Regions from separate parts of the Peribacillus sp. TH14 genome, predicted to be linked through region 2. Evidence: riboswitches for the same ligand, from Rfam matches in the RefSeq annotation. Region 2 holds a riboswitch; each other region holds the start of a gene.
What was found. Region 2 has a riboswitch for cobalamin ahead of JFU50_RS03880 (hypothetical protein). Riboswitches for the same ligand answer to the same signal wherever they lie in the genome.
Positions count from the first base shown of each region.

Region 1: it holds a riboswitch for cobalamin, as region 2 does, so the genes downstream of both, metE (5-methyltetrahydropteroyltriglutamate--homocysteine S-methyltransferase) here and JFU50_RS03880 (hypothetical protein) in region 2, are expected to answer to the same signal.
Region 3: it holds a riboswitch for cobalamin, as region 2 does, so the genes downstream of both, nikA (nickel ABC transporter substrate-binding protein) here and JFU50_RS03880 (hypothetical protein) in region 2, are expected to answer to the same signal.

Region 1 covers NZ_JAEKEK010000001.1:1,259,500-1,263,792, reverse strand. Annotated here, with positions in the region: gene metE (5-methyltetrahydropteroyltriglutamate--homocysteine S-methyltransferase) at 1-1,118, opposite strand, end outside; cobalamin riboswitch at 1,274-1,465, opposite strand; gene JFU50_RS06340 (potassium channel family protein) at 1,757-2,176, shown strand; gene bcp (thioredoxin-dependent thiol peroxidase) at 2,239-2,709, shown strand; gene JFU50_RS06330 (aminopeptidase) at 2,721-3,830, shown strand; gene JFU50_RS30675 (hypothetical protein) at 4,102-4,293, shown strand, end outside.
Region 2 covers NZ_JAEKEK010000001.1:762,272-766,564, reverse strand. Annotated here, with positions in the region: gene JFU50_RS03885 (MBL fold metallo-hydrolase) at 98-934, shown strand; cobalamin riboswitch at 1,038-1,237, shown strand; gene JFU50_RS03880 (hypothetical protein) at 1,505-1,738, shown strand; gene JFU50_RS03875 (hypothetical protein) at 1,773-1,961, opposite strand; gene JFU50_RS03870 (YheE family protein) at 2,058-2,261, opposite strand; gene JFU50_RS03865 (YheC/YheD family endospore coat-associated protein) at 2,323-3,519, opposite strand; gene JFU50_RS03860 (YheC/YheD family protein) at 3,516-4,293, opposite strand, start outside.
Region 3 covers NZ_JAEKEK010000001.1:5,490,277-5,494,569, reverse strand. Annotated here, with positions in the region: gene JFU50_RS26395 (heavy metal translocating P-type ATPase) at 1-427, shown strand, start outside; gene JFU50_RS26390 (aspartyl-phosphate phosphatase Spo0E family protein) at 579-749, opposite strand; cobalamin riboswitch at 1,333-1,521, shown strand; gene nikA (nickel ABC transporter substrate-binding protein) at 1,677-3,308, shown strand; gene nikB (nickel ABC transporter permease) at 3,345-4,283, shown strand; gene nikC (nickel transporter permease) at 4,286-4,293, shown strand, end outside.

The DNA.
Region 1 (4,293 bases), 500 kb from region 2:
GCTTCGGCACCTTGATTACTACCTTTTACTAGTAGAGTGATTTCTTCAAGCTTCTCATCAGCAAAAGCAAGGGCCTGTTGCACTTCTTTAGTAAGAGCCGTCTCATTACGAACCGTTACTGGTACATGAAGCAGGGAGCAAGAGGGTTGAAGCCAAATTTGGTCTTCGGCTACGTTTTTTGTGAGGGTATTGATCAACTGATTCTTTTTCGATAAATCGGAAAGCCATATGTTTTTCCCATCAATCACACCTGCACCGAGCACTTTGTCTTTCGGGAAGCCGAATTCTTGAATATTACTAAGGTTTTTCCCTTTATCATGGACAAAATCAAGACCGATCCCTTGAACGTGTAATTCAATAACTTCTTGGTAGTGCTCTACCGCATCAAAGTATGTTTGTAGCATGATGTTCAAGTTTGGAGCTGCTTCATTCAATTTTTCATATAAGTAAGTAACAGTTTGCATATCATCTTTAGAAATGGATGAAACAAGGGAGGGTTCATCCATTTGCACCCACTTCACGCCTTCTTGTTCTAACTCTTGCAGAATTTGTGTGTATAAAGGCAGGAGACTAAGGATGATTCCAGGTACATCTTGCTTATTGTAGCCTTTAGACAGAGTAATAAAAGTATAAGGTCCGACTAAAACGGGCTTAGCTTCAATTCCTAGTTTTTCTTTGGCTTCGCGATAAGCAGCAAGTGGTTTATTTTCTGTCAAAGTCAGCTTCGACGGTTTTAATTCGGGAACGATATAGTGATAGTTTGTATTGAACCATTTCGTCATTTCAGAAGCAACTTCATCCTTGTTTCCGCGAGCCATAGAATAATATACAGAAAGGGGAACAGTGCCGCCTTTATAGGCTGAATAACGCTCAGGAACAAGACCGAACATTACAGACATATCGAGCATTTGATCATATAAAGTAAAGTCATTGACAGGAATAATATCTATACCTTGGTCCTTTTGCTTTTGTAAGTTGCCTAAACGGATGGCTTCTAGCTGTGCCGTAAACTCCGATTCATCGATTTTTCCCGACCAATAAGCTTCTAATGTGCGTTTCCATTCACGATCTTCCCCAATTCGCGGGTACCCTAAACTACTACTTTTCAATATTCCCATCCTCCTACATTCTTTTTTTAAAAAATAAAATAACAACAAAAAAAGCACCCCTAACCGTCAAAAGAGAAAGTTAGAAATGCTTAAAATAAAGGGGTATACAAAAACCCCTTAAAATTATAAGGTCCCTAACACTTCCCTATTCTCCGTAGGTTAAAACAGTGTTGTCGAAACAGGCAGGTCTCCTGACTTTAGGAATCTTATTAGCGGCAGGCCTTCCCAATCCGAAAATCAGTGGCATATTGCATAGCGCTAACATTCCTATTACAGTGGCGGGACCGTGCCGGAATTACACCGGACTTCCCTTTTAATCCTAAAAAAAATTAGGAACCTATTTCCACATATGAAATTTCACAAACCCGCTGTAAATTAAACTGCAGGCAACAAATATTTATAAAATAAAAACTATTATAAAAATTTAGACAAGCTTATCATATCCCGACTAAAATGGTCAACAAGGAAAAAAGTCTCGGGAAATGGGGTCTGACCCCGCCCTATATCGACAAAACTATTGGTGCACCTAGGTTTGTTTAAGGATGTGAATGTTGGGAAATGGGGTCTGACCCCTAAATAAAGAATATATTGTTTGGACGGGGAGTATGTATAGGGGGAGTGGGTTGTTTTGAAATGAGGCGTGGGGGATGACTTTTTACATCTTGATTGCAGGGATTATTTTTTGCATGGTGATGAGCATTCGAACGTTATTTCTTGTTGAGTCGGGAGGAAAAAAGTTTTCTCTAGAGGATATGCTATGGCTCGGCAATTTATATGCGACGATATTAGTAGGTTTTGCACTGATTTATTTATTATACGAGCTTCAGAATCATTCGGTGATTCTTGATATGGGCAATCGTTTAGACGGCAGTTTTTACGAGCAACTGAAGACTTCTTTTTATTTTAGTGCAATGACAATGTTTTCAGTAGGGTATGGAGATATAGCCCCGATAGGCATGGGCAGGATGATTGCGACAATCCAGGCGTTCATTGGATACACTCTCCCGGCTGCGTTTGTGATCCGGACAGTGATTGACTTAGAACAGAAGGAAAGGAAGAATAAATGAAAGTTGTGTTTCTTTCAATTATTGGGTACGCTTACCATAATGAAAGAAATGGAGGGGTAAGAATGACTGTTAAAATTGGAGAAAAAGCACCGGATTTTCAACTTCCTGCAAACAACGGTGAAAAAGTTTCCCTATCGGATTCTAAGGGCAAACACGTTGTTTTATATTTTTATCCGAAAGACATGACGCCTGGTTGCACAACGGAGGCCTGTGATTTCCGTGACCACAATGAGCAGTTTGAGGAATTGAATGCTGTCATCATAGGGATCAGTCCAGATCCGGCGGCGCGTCATGAAAAATTTATTGAAAAATATGGGTTACCTTTTCTGCTACTAGCTGACGAAAATCAAGAGGCTGCTGAATTATATGATGTATGGAAATTAAAAAAGAACTTCGGCAAGGAATATATGGGCATTGAACGTTCAACTTTTCTGATTGATAAGGAAGGAACGATAGTTAAAGAATGGCGTAAGGTAAAAGTCAAAGGCCATGTCGAAGAAGCGCTTGAAACTCTTCGTGATCTAGAAAAATAAGGTACAGCCAGATGAAGGATAAGCGAATAACCAAGCTTGCTGAAAGGCTGATTCATCATTCCGTACAATTACAGCCAAAAGAGAGAATCTTGATACGGGGTCATATCAACATGAAACCGCTATTGAAAGAGCTGATTGATGAAACATACAGAATCGGTGCATATCCATATGTCGAACTGGAAGACGATGAAATAAGCCGACACTTGTTAAAAGGGAATGTGAAGGAACAACTTGATACCTTATCACAATGGACTTTGAGGAAATATACTGATATTGATGCGATAATAATCATCTCCAGTGAAGAAAACGATGCTGAATTGGCAGAAGTTCCTGCAGAGAGGCATCGTCTTCATGGGGAAGCGATGAAGTCGTCGACTCTTTTCTATGTAAACAACCGGCGTTGGGTTTTACTTAATTACCCGACTGTCAGATTAGCACAAAAAGCCGGTATGAGTTTTAGAAAGTACGAAGACTTTCTATTAAACGTGTGCACAATGGATTACGGGAAAATGGAAGTGGCACTGAAACCGCTTAAGCAATTGATGGAGCGTACTGAAAAAGTCCGGATTGTTTCACCTGGGACAAATCTCACCTTTTCCATTAAAGGAATGCCGGCTGTCATATGCGCTGGGAAAAATAATCTCCCTGACGGGGAAGTGTTCACGGCACCCGTAAAAGAGAGTGTTCATGGTAGGGTAGCCTTCAACACACCTTCAACATATCAAGGAATCACCTTTCGTGACATAGTTTTAACCATACAAAAGGGGAAAATCACGAAAGCAGTTTCTAATCAAAATTCTAAAATGAATGAGATTCTCGATGTAGATGAAGGGTCCCGTTTTATTGGGGAATTCGCGCTTGGAATCAATCCTTACATTTTGGAGCCAATGGACGATATTTTGTTTGATGAGAAAATATGTGGCAGTCTGCATCTAACTCCTGGCCAAGCCTATCAAGAGGCTGATAATGGTAACCGTTCTTCTACACATTGGGATATGGTTTTGATCCAGCGTCCTGAATATGGCGGTGGTGATATCTACTTTGATGACATTCTGATCCGAAGGGATGGCATTTTTATGTTGCCGGAACTAAGTGCTTTAAATCCAAATTTATTAAAATAAAGCCTTTTTTAACAGGGGTAAGGCTTTTGTCCAACTCAAAAAGAGGACACCTGAATATGCTTTATTAAGGGAATACCTCCTCAGAGAAAGTTGCACGGGACATACAGAGCCCGTGTTTTTTTTATGTTAATTAAAAGGTGAGATAAACATGTTAGTACTTTCAATAATTATTCCAAAAGAAGACATCCAAAAGCAGATGGAGGATACCTTTCCTGCTTTGAATTTCATTTATCAAGGGGATTGAGAGGATGAACCACTTCGTGAAGCAAAAATCTTAATTCCATACGGCGAAGATTTAACAGATGAGACAATTGAGAAAGCACCGAATTTAAAGTGGGTTATGGTTATGAGTGCAGGTATGGAATTAATGCCTTTTAAAGTCATTGAGAAGCGCGGGATTTTGGTAGTACACGATTGGGATGCTTTTACAGTACGAAAAGAAATTGAAACAGCTTATCATGAA
Region 2 (4,293 bases):
CTTGTCAAAAGTATGGGGGGATATTACATTTATTGTAATGAACAAGGGGGAAATAGGATATTAAACTATTTTTATACAATTGATGAGGAGGGAAGCCATGCTAGAGATTAAGACGATAAATGATGTGGTTTGTGTACAAGGGACCCCTGAAGGAATAAAGTCGGGGATGAGTGTATATGTTTTTTTAATAGACGGCCTCTTGATTGATACGGGAGCCCAAATTTTATTGGAAGAACTTATCCCTTTCTATGAATCAGCCGACTTCGATTTAGTGGCGCTAACGCATTATCATGAGGACCATACTGGCGGTGCTTCCTGGATACAGGAACATAGAAAAGTTCCAATTTATATTCATCCGATGTCGATTGATGTATGTGCGAAGGATGCTGAATATCCTGATTATCGCAAAACTTTTTGGGGAAGGAGAGATGGCTTCAAAGCTGAGCCGTTGGGGAGGACTGTTCATTCCCGTACCCAAACGTGGGAGCCAATCTTTACCCCAGGTCATGCTAAGGACCATATGGTGTATTTGAATCACAGTAATGGCATGCTGTTTTCAGGTGACCTATTCGTTACACCGAAAACGAAGCTTGTTTTACGGGAAGAATCTGTCCCTGTTATCATCGATTCTATAAATAGATTACTTCAATATGATTTTGGAGAGGTTTTTTGTTGTCATGCCGGTCATGTCCCTAATGGGAAGGAAATGTTTCAAAGAAAGCTCGACTATTTGGAAAACCTGCGTGGTGAAATTTTACGATTACATAATCAAGGCTTGGCAGTTCATGAAATCCAGCAAATTGTTTTGCCGAATCAATATCCGCTTATCGAGATATCTGGCCACGAATGGGATTCGGAGCATATTATCACATCGATATTAAAAGAAAAGATATTGATTAATAAGATTAATAAGGATAATGGAGCGAAATACTAATTAGTGATTTTGTGTAATGGAAGAGGTGTTAATCAATTTCCTTTTGAACACAGAAGCACGCATTGTAATTTAAGGGATAATTTGATACATTTAAACTGAAAATTAAATACGTCTAGAAAAAGGTGCAGATAATATATTGAAGATTATCTGCTTAAAAGGGAAGTCCGGTTAGAATCCGGCGCTGTCCCGCAACTGTATATGAGAGCGATTCGAGTAATGCCACTGTCTTCTGCAAAAGGGGATGGGAAGGTTCGAAAAGCGATGATCATGAGCCAGGATACCTGCCTATTTTTAGCACAGCATCATAAACCTACGAGGATAGGAGGTGTTAAGTGCGAGAATTGACAAGAGCATGTTTTTCATTTTTTGAAAAATGGAAAATTCATGTTTGTTTTTTGTTATGTTTTCTTTTGCACTCTAACAACTTCTAATCGGGAAGTTGTTTTTTTTATTTTTTAGATGTAATCAGTTATAATAGTCGATTTTTTAACAAAATTATAAGGAAATCTCGTCTCTCTATGGAACAGGAGAAAAGTTTTCTTTATGAACAAAATTTAAGGGGGATAATGCATGTTTGGAACAGTTAGATACTTTACGGATTTTTTAAAGGCTCAGATTATGTATAATTTTTCTGGGGAAAAAATGATTTCTTTAAGCGAAAATCATACAAGGTTGAACAAGGAAATTAATGTGAAGGCAAAAAATTCAAAAGAAAAAGTAGAGTATTTACTTAATCTTGAAAAGGCTTATGGAATAATTAATAAGGAAATGTTCGGTCAAAAGGAGGAGTTGACAGTTTTATAAAAAGGAGCCACCTAAAGGAGGCTCCGGACACTAATTATTTATTCTTGTTTGGCTCGGTTTCATCATAAAAATCATGGGCTTCTTCAATGTTCTGAAGGTCAGCAGCTGCATAAACATTCCCGCCGGCCAGCCCTTCATTGATGTAACGGTCGATGTCTAAGAAAGCAGAGTTCTTGCCTTCATATTCGGTATCCTTCAAAAATGTGAATTCTTCTTTATCCAAAAGAAATCCCTCCTAACCTTTTTTATAGTGTAGGCAAAAGAGGGCTTTTTATTCTGAGTAAGTCCTCATGAATGAAATGAGGAGTTTAGCACTAACTTATTCATATACATGATAGACCATTAAGTCATGTATGATGCTTTTGAGATTAGCTTCGTCTGTTTCTGAAGGGGGATTGGCAGTCCATTCGATGGACCCGTCTTTATGGTATAAGGCTTTGACGGCCTGCTTGTTAAAGTAAAAGGAAATTTTCCATCCTGGTAAATTTTTATGTAATGGTGTCCATTGAAAATGAGTAATCATATGTATAACCTCCATATAAGCTGTCTCTCATTTCATTATAATGGAAAACGGCAGATGGAGGTTATTTTCTCGTTTGATTTAATAAAGTTAATTCAATAAACAGGTTTTTCAAATGCAAGAGTCGGCTTGCTTCAATTTCTTCTTCATCAAATTGCATGGGTTTAGAGTTTACTTCGTAAATGAAGAGTGATCCTGTTGAATCTTCGCCAATATCAATAGAGAATTCCCCGAGAAAGCCGAATTTCTTCGAAAGAATCAGACCGCACTTTTGAGCAATGTACGCCAACTTCCGGTTTAAATTCCTCGATTGCAAGTTTTTGTAAGGGAAAAGTTTCCCGCCTCTTGGAGTATGGGTTGTGATTTCCTGGGTTTGTGACATCCGTACAGCCTTACCAGTAATTTTATAGAACCCATTTTCATAATGAACGAGAACTCGGTAATCATAACGATGTCCATTCAGTTTCTTTGGTATAACCGCTCGTTGGGCGAGATAGGCTCTTCTCATCAGTAGCAATTTTTTATGCTCCCAAAATGAGGAGAAATTTGGGAAGGATTCACTATGTTTTAGGCTATTAAACTGAAGAGTTTCATCAGGATTCTCTATTAGTGTGTAAATACCTTTCCCTTGGCTTCCTTTAGATGGTTTTAGGTAAATATGTCTGTGGGATTTTAAAAAAGCCCTCAGTCCATCGCAATCACCTAGGATAATTGTTGATGGAAGATGGTTGGTGAGGGAGCCATCTTCCATTAATGCTTCATACATCATATATTTATCTAAAAAACAAGGATTGAAAAGGTTCATATCATGATCTTGAAAGTAGTTGATAAGCCGTTGAAAATCCTCTGATGCCTCGAAGCCCCTTGAGGGAATTCGGTTATAAACTATATCGGGAAGCGGCATCTTAACCTCGATCCATTTGTTTGAAATGGAGGAAAAAAGGAAGCCTTTTACAGGGATGGAATGAAAGGTCTCAACCGTAAATACAAACACTAAAATCCCATGTTCCAACAAATATAGTGATAAATCCTGAAAAAGGGTCAAGTTTCCCCCTATTCCTGATTCCTTTTTGGGATTTGAAGAAGTTAAAATTCCGACGACGAGCATCCGGCTACCTGGAAAAATAGAAATAGGAATAAGTGTTTGATTATTTTGATTCTGTTTATAGTGTATTTCCTCTTTTTCCGCGCCGGCGAATAGTTGCATGCTTTCTTGGTCGTGGTACCAGCTTTCAGTTGGAATATCGTAAAAAATATTCATCTATGCACACCGACAGCATTTGTAATGGTTTGTTCCGTAAGATAAATAGCATAATCAAGGCTGAGCTTTCTTGTTAGCAGCTCGAACTCTTTGAGTTTTGGATGGGAAAAGATTGAACGTCCTGGTTTAGAATTAGCTTCAAACATCCAAACTTGCCCTTTTTTATCTAATCCAAAATCAAAACCGATTTCTGCAATGATGCCATCTAAGTGCTCTTCAATACTTTCACTTAATATTAGGGCGGCTTCCGATAGCTTTCGTTCGACTTCTTTCGCCTCATCATCATCACCATATAGCTCGGCAATCGTCTTGATGACACCTCCGCTTTTAATGTGGGTAGTAACGCTTCCAGCGCCGGCTATTTTTGCGGCGATTGCAGTTACCTGCCAAATTCCCTTGCTGTCCTTGTTCGTATGCACTCGGAAATCTACAGGTCGTTTTGAAGAACGAATTAATGGTATGCCCTGCTGCACAATGAGATTTTCAAGCGGTCGATTATGAAAGATGTGTTTAACAATGGATTCTAAAGTAGAAAACTTTTGCAATTTATTTTCCTGAGCATCATTTTTATAACGACAATAGTAGACATTTTCATGTTTATCATAAAGAATTTGGTGAATTCCAAGCCCAAGGCTGCCATGAATAGGCTTTATATAAACTTGGCGGTAATGAGAAAGCAGGGTTTCTACGACGGACAGAGATTGAAAAGGATACGTTTCCGGTAAAAAAGGAAGTGCCCGCTCATCCGCACATAACCGTTCATTTATATCCCAT
Region 3 (4,293 bases), 4.7 Mb from region 2:
AGTTGGCATTGACCAGGTCATTGCGGAAGTACTTCCTGAAGGGAAAGCGGAAGAAGTGAAAAAACTTCAAGCAGCTGGAAAGAAAGTGGCTATGGTTGGAGATGGAATCAATGATGCACCAGCACTTGCCCTAGCTGATATTGGTATGGCTATCGGGACGGGGACAGACGTGGCCATGGAAGCTGCGGATATTACTTTAATTCGTGGGGATTTAAACAGCATTGCAGATGCTATTCACATGAGTAGAAAAACCATGCGAAATATTAAACAAAACCTGTTCTGGGCCTTTGCCTATAACGTAATAGGAATACCGATTGCGGCTATTGGGCTACTTGCCCCTTGGTTAGCAGGTGCTGCCATGGCATTTAGTTCTGTATCCGTTGTAATAAATGCACTTCGACTGCAAAGGGTAAAGCTTAAAAGATAAAATTAATATTTTGGAGAAGCATTGGTACTCGTATCAATGCTTTTTTTAGTCTCTGTTAAATAGTTCTGTTGATATTTATAGTTGCTTGTTTTCCACTAATTTGACTTACAAGACACAGCATACTTACTTAGTGGAGAAGCACCCTTACATCTTATTGAAGGCCTATTGGAGTTAGCGACTCCTGTTCATGCACAAGTATATTCAAGAGTTTATCAAGTTCTTGGCTCAAATATAATGTTTTTGGTGAGGTGAATCCATGTTTCAGGGCTGTATTTATTAATTCTTTCCTCATTGTCTCTATTTTATTATGTAGCAGTTCCATACTTTCCAACGAAAATCCCCTCAAAACCTTTCCTTTATTGTAGTATATTTATTATTACATAAATTAGGATGATTTTAAATATTATAGTAAGTACTTACTTATTAAAAGTAAACAAATTCTGGCGGGAGCAATACAAATCTTCCTCACTATCATTCGATATATGTAATTACAGATAACTATTCATATAAAATTATTACTTCCATACATAACGAGCCGTTAAAAAACATCAGGACTTTAATTTGATATAGCATAAATTTGCAATAAAGAATATAATTTGTATTAGGTAAACTTTTTTTGATTTTATTTTCATATAGTGAATATCTCCATTTTGAGTGAGTTGTATTCGTAAAACTGTATAATTTAGGAGAATTTAATATTTGTTGAATTTTAAAGAGAACCTGTTTATTCTCCTTTTTACTAACTGTATTTCGTTTATTGCTAGATGGATAGGATTAGTAGCTGGGTTTATCAAAAATTACTTAGAGATGAAACTAATAAAGTGTTAAGAAGTAACAAATGGTTTCGACAAAATAATTTTAGGATAGACAAGCTCTATTATTTACTATGAAGATGAAGGAAAATTTCATATAGTATTGGAATGGGTATATTCGTTTAAAAGCGAATATTTAAAAGGGAAGCCGGTGCAAAATCCGGCACGGTCCCGCCGCTGTAATGGTGAGTCCTATGCAAGAAAGTCACTGGATAATATCCGGGAAGACGCATGGAGATGATGAACCTAAGTCAGAAAACCTGCCCGTTCTAAAAATGCTGTTAAACCTACGGGAGATAGGGAGGTGTTAGAGTGCTAGAAGACGAATTTGTTCTTAAACTATAAGCATTTCTGACCGTTAAATCTGGTTGGAAATGCTTTTTTATATTTCGTAATTTTTCAAATAGATAAAATTCCATAATTGAAGGTGGGAAAACATGTTTTTAAAACGGTCTAATTTATTCCATTCTTTTGTTGGACTACTAGTAATTTTCACAATTTTTGTTACTGGTTGCAGCAACACAACAATAGATCAAGAAAATACATCAAATAAAGATAAACAAAAAGTTGTTACTTTTTCATGGCCTGGGGATATAGGTGACTTAAATCCACACACATATTTTCCGAATGAGTTTTTTTCCCAGGCTATGGTATATGAATCCCTAGTTTATTACGGTGAAGGCGGAGAAATTCAGCCTTGGCTTGCAGAGAGCTGGGATATATCGAAAGATGGAAAAGAATATATATTCCATCTGAGGAAAGATGTTAAATTTTCCGATGGTTCCCTCTTTAATGCTGCAATCGTTAAGAAAAACTTTGATACCATTTTAGATAATCGCAAACAACATGAATGGGTGGAATTAATTAACCAAATCAAAGGTACTGAAATAATAGATGAATATACATTTAAACTTATTTTGAACAACGCGTATTATCCAACTCTTCAAGAACTAACTTACATCAGACCGTTGAGATTTGTAGGAGAAGCTGCTTTTCCTGACAGTCAAAACACATTTAAGGACGGACTCAAGTCTCCGATTGGCACAGGACCGTGGGTATTGAGCGAATATAAGAAAAATGAGTTTGCAGTTTTTAAAAGGAATGAACAGTATTGGGGTACTAAACCTAAAGTAGATAAGGTGGTTGTTAAAGTCATTACTGACGGTGAGTCAAGAGTATTAGCTTTTGAGAAAAAAGAACTCGACTTTATTTTTGGAAACGGAGTCATAAGCCAAGATTCATTCCAATTTTTGAAGAATTCAGGGCAATATGAAACCAAATTGTCAGAACCTACAGCTACAAGAACGCTTCTTCTTAATTCAAACAGAGAAGCGACTAAAGACCTTAAAGTTCGGTTAGCTCTCCAACATGCTTTTAATAAACAGGCTGTTATTGATAAGATCTTTTATGGTATGGAAAAAAAGGCTGATACTTTGTTTCCACCTACTTTGCCATACACGAAAATTAATATAAAGCCATATGAATATGATGCAGAAAAAGCAAAACAGTTATTGGATGAAGCCGGATGGAAACAAGTGAAGGGGAAACCATTTAGAGAAAAAGACGGAAAAGAATTGCAATTGGAATTACTGTTTAATAGTACAGACAACATCCAAAAGTCAATCGCAGAATTTACCCAAGGTGATTTTAGAAAGCTAGGAATAGATGTTAAGTTGACTAGTCAAGAAACTAATACTTTTTGGACAAATGCATTTCAAGGTCAATTTGATTTATTATTTACATCTACTTGGGCTGTACCATTTGATCCACATTCCTATTTAGCTTCTATGACGACAAATACGGAAAATGGTGGTCCAGATTATAACGCTCAATTAGGGTTGCCAGTAAAAAAAGAAATAGACCAGAAAATTAAGAAAGTATTATTAACTACAGACGAAGAAGAGAGAAAAATACTGTATTCAGAAATATTAACGACATTGCACGAACAAGCAATTTATTTACCGATATCTTATCAGTCTAATATAGCAGTGTATCAAAAAAACATTAGTGGAGTAGATTTTTTACCTCAAGAAGCTGAGGTCCCTTTAACTTCAATTGACGTTAATTGAAGTGGGGATACTTAAAAACAACTTAAGGAGTGCTACATGAGTTGGTTTATTTTTAAACGTCTCACAAGTTTAATTCCAATTTTATTAGGAATTTCGCTCATCACTTTTATCTTGCTTCACTTAATTCCTGGAGATCCGGCAGTAGCTTACTTAAGGGCGTCACATATACCTCCTACGGATGAGACAGTGGCAGCCCTTCGAGTTGAGCTTGGATTAAACAAGCCTTTATATGTCCAGTATTTTGAGTGGCTGGGAAAAGTGTTGCAATTGGATTTAGGGATGTCTTATGTGTCCAATAACTCTGTATGGGAAGAAATTGTGGTACATTTCTTCCCAACAGTTCAATTAACAATTGCTTCGCTTATCTTTATTGTTTTTATTAGTTTACCCTTAGGAATGATTTCTGCTATTTACAAGGGGAAATTTGTTGATCAGTTTAGCAGAATACTAGCCTTTGTAAGTGTCTCTATGCCAACCTTTTGGCTTGGCTTTCTCTTGATCTATTTTTTATCAGTAAAGTTAGATTTATTTCCTGTATTGGGAAGGGGGACTTTGGCTCATCTAGTGCTTCCTTCCTTGACATTGGCTTTTGCGTATATAGGTACGTATATGCGATTGCTTCGGGCTAGCATGCTGGGAAATTTGAATGAGCCATTTGTTGTTTATGCTAGAGCGAGAGGGTTGCGTCAAAGACTAATCGTTATCAGGCATGTCTTAAAAAAGTCCTTACTACCTGTGGTAACTGGACTTGGCATGAGCTTCGGTAACATGCTAAGCGGAGCGGTTATTGTTGAAACAATTTTTGCTTGGCCCGGCATGGGACAGTTATTTGTCACATCTATATTAAATCAAGATTATCCGATGATTCAGGGGTGTGTATTATTTATGGGCGTGATCTTTGTGGTCTGTAATCTTCTTGTGGATCTTACATATTCTTTCCTGGATCCTCGTATACGCTGGGAGGGAGAGAAATAAGAGTGGTGCA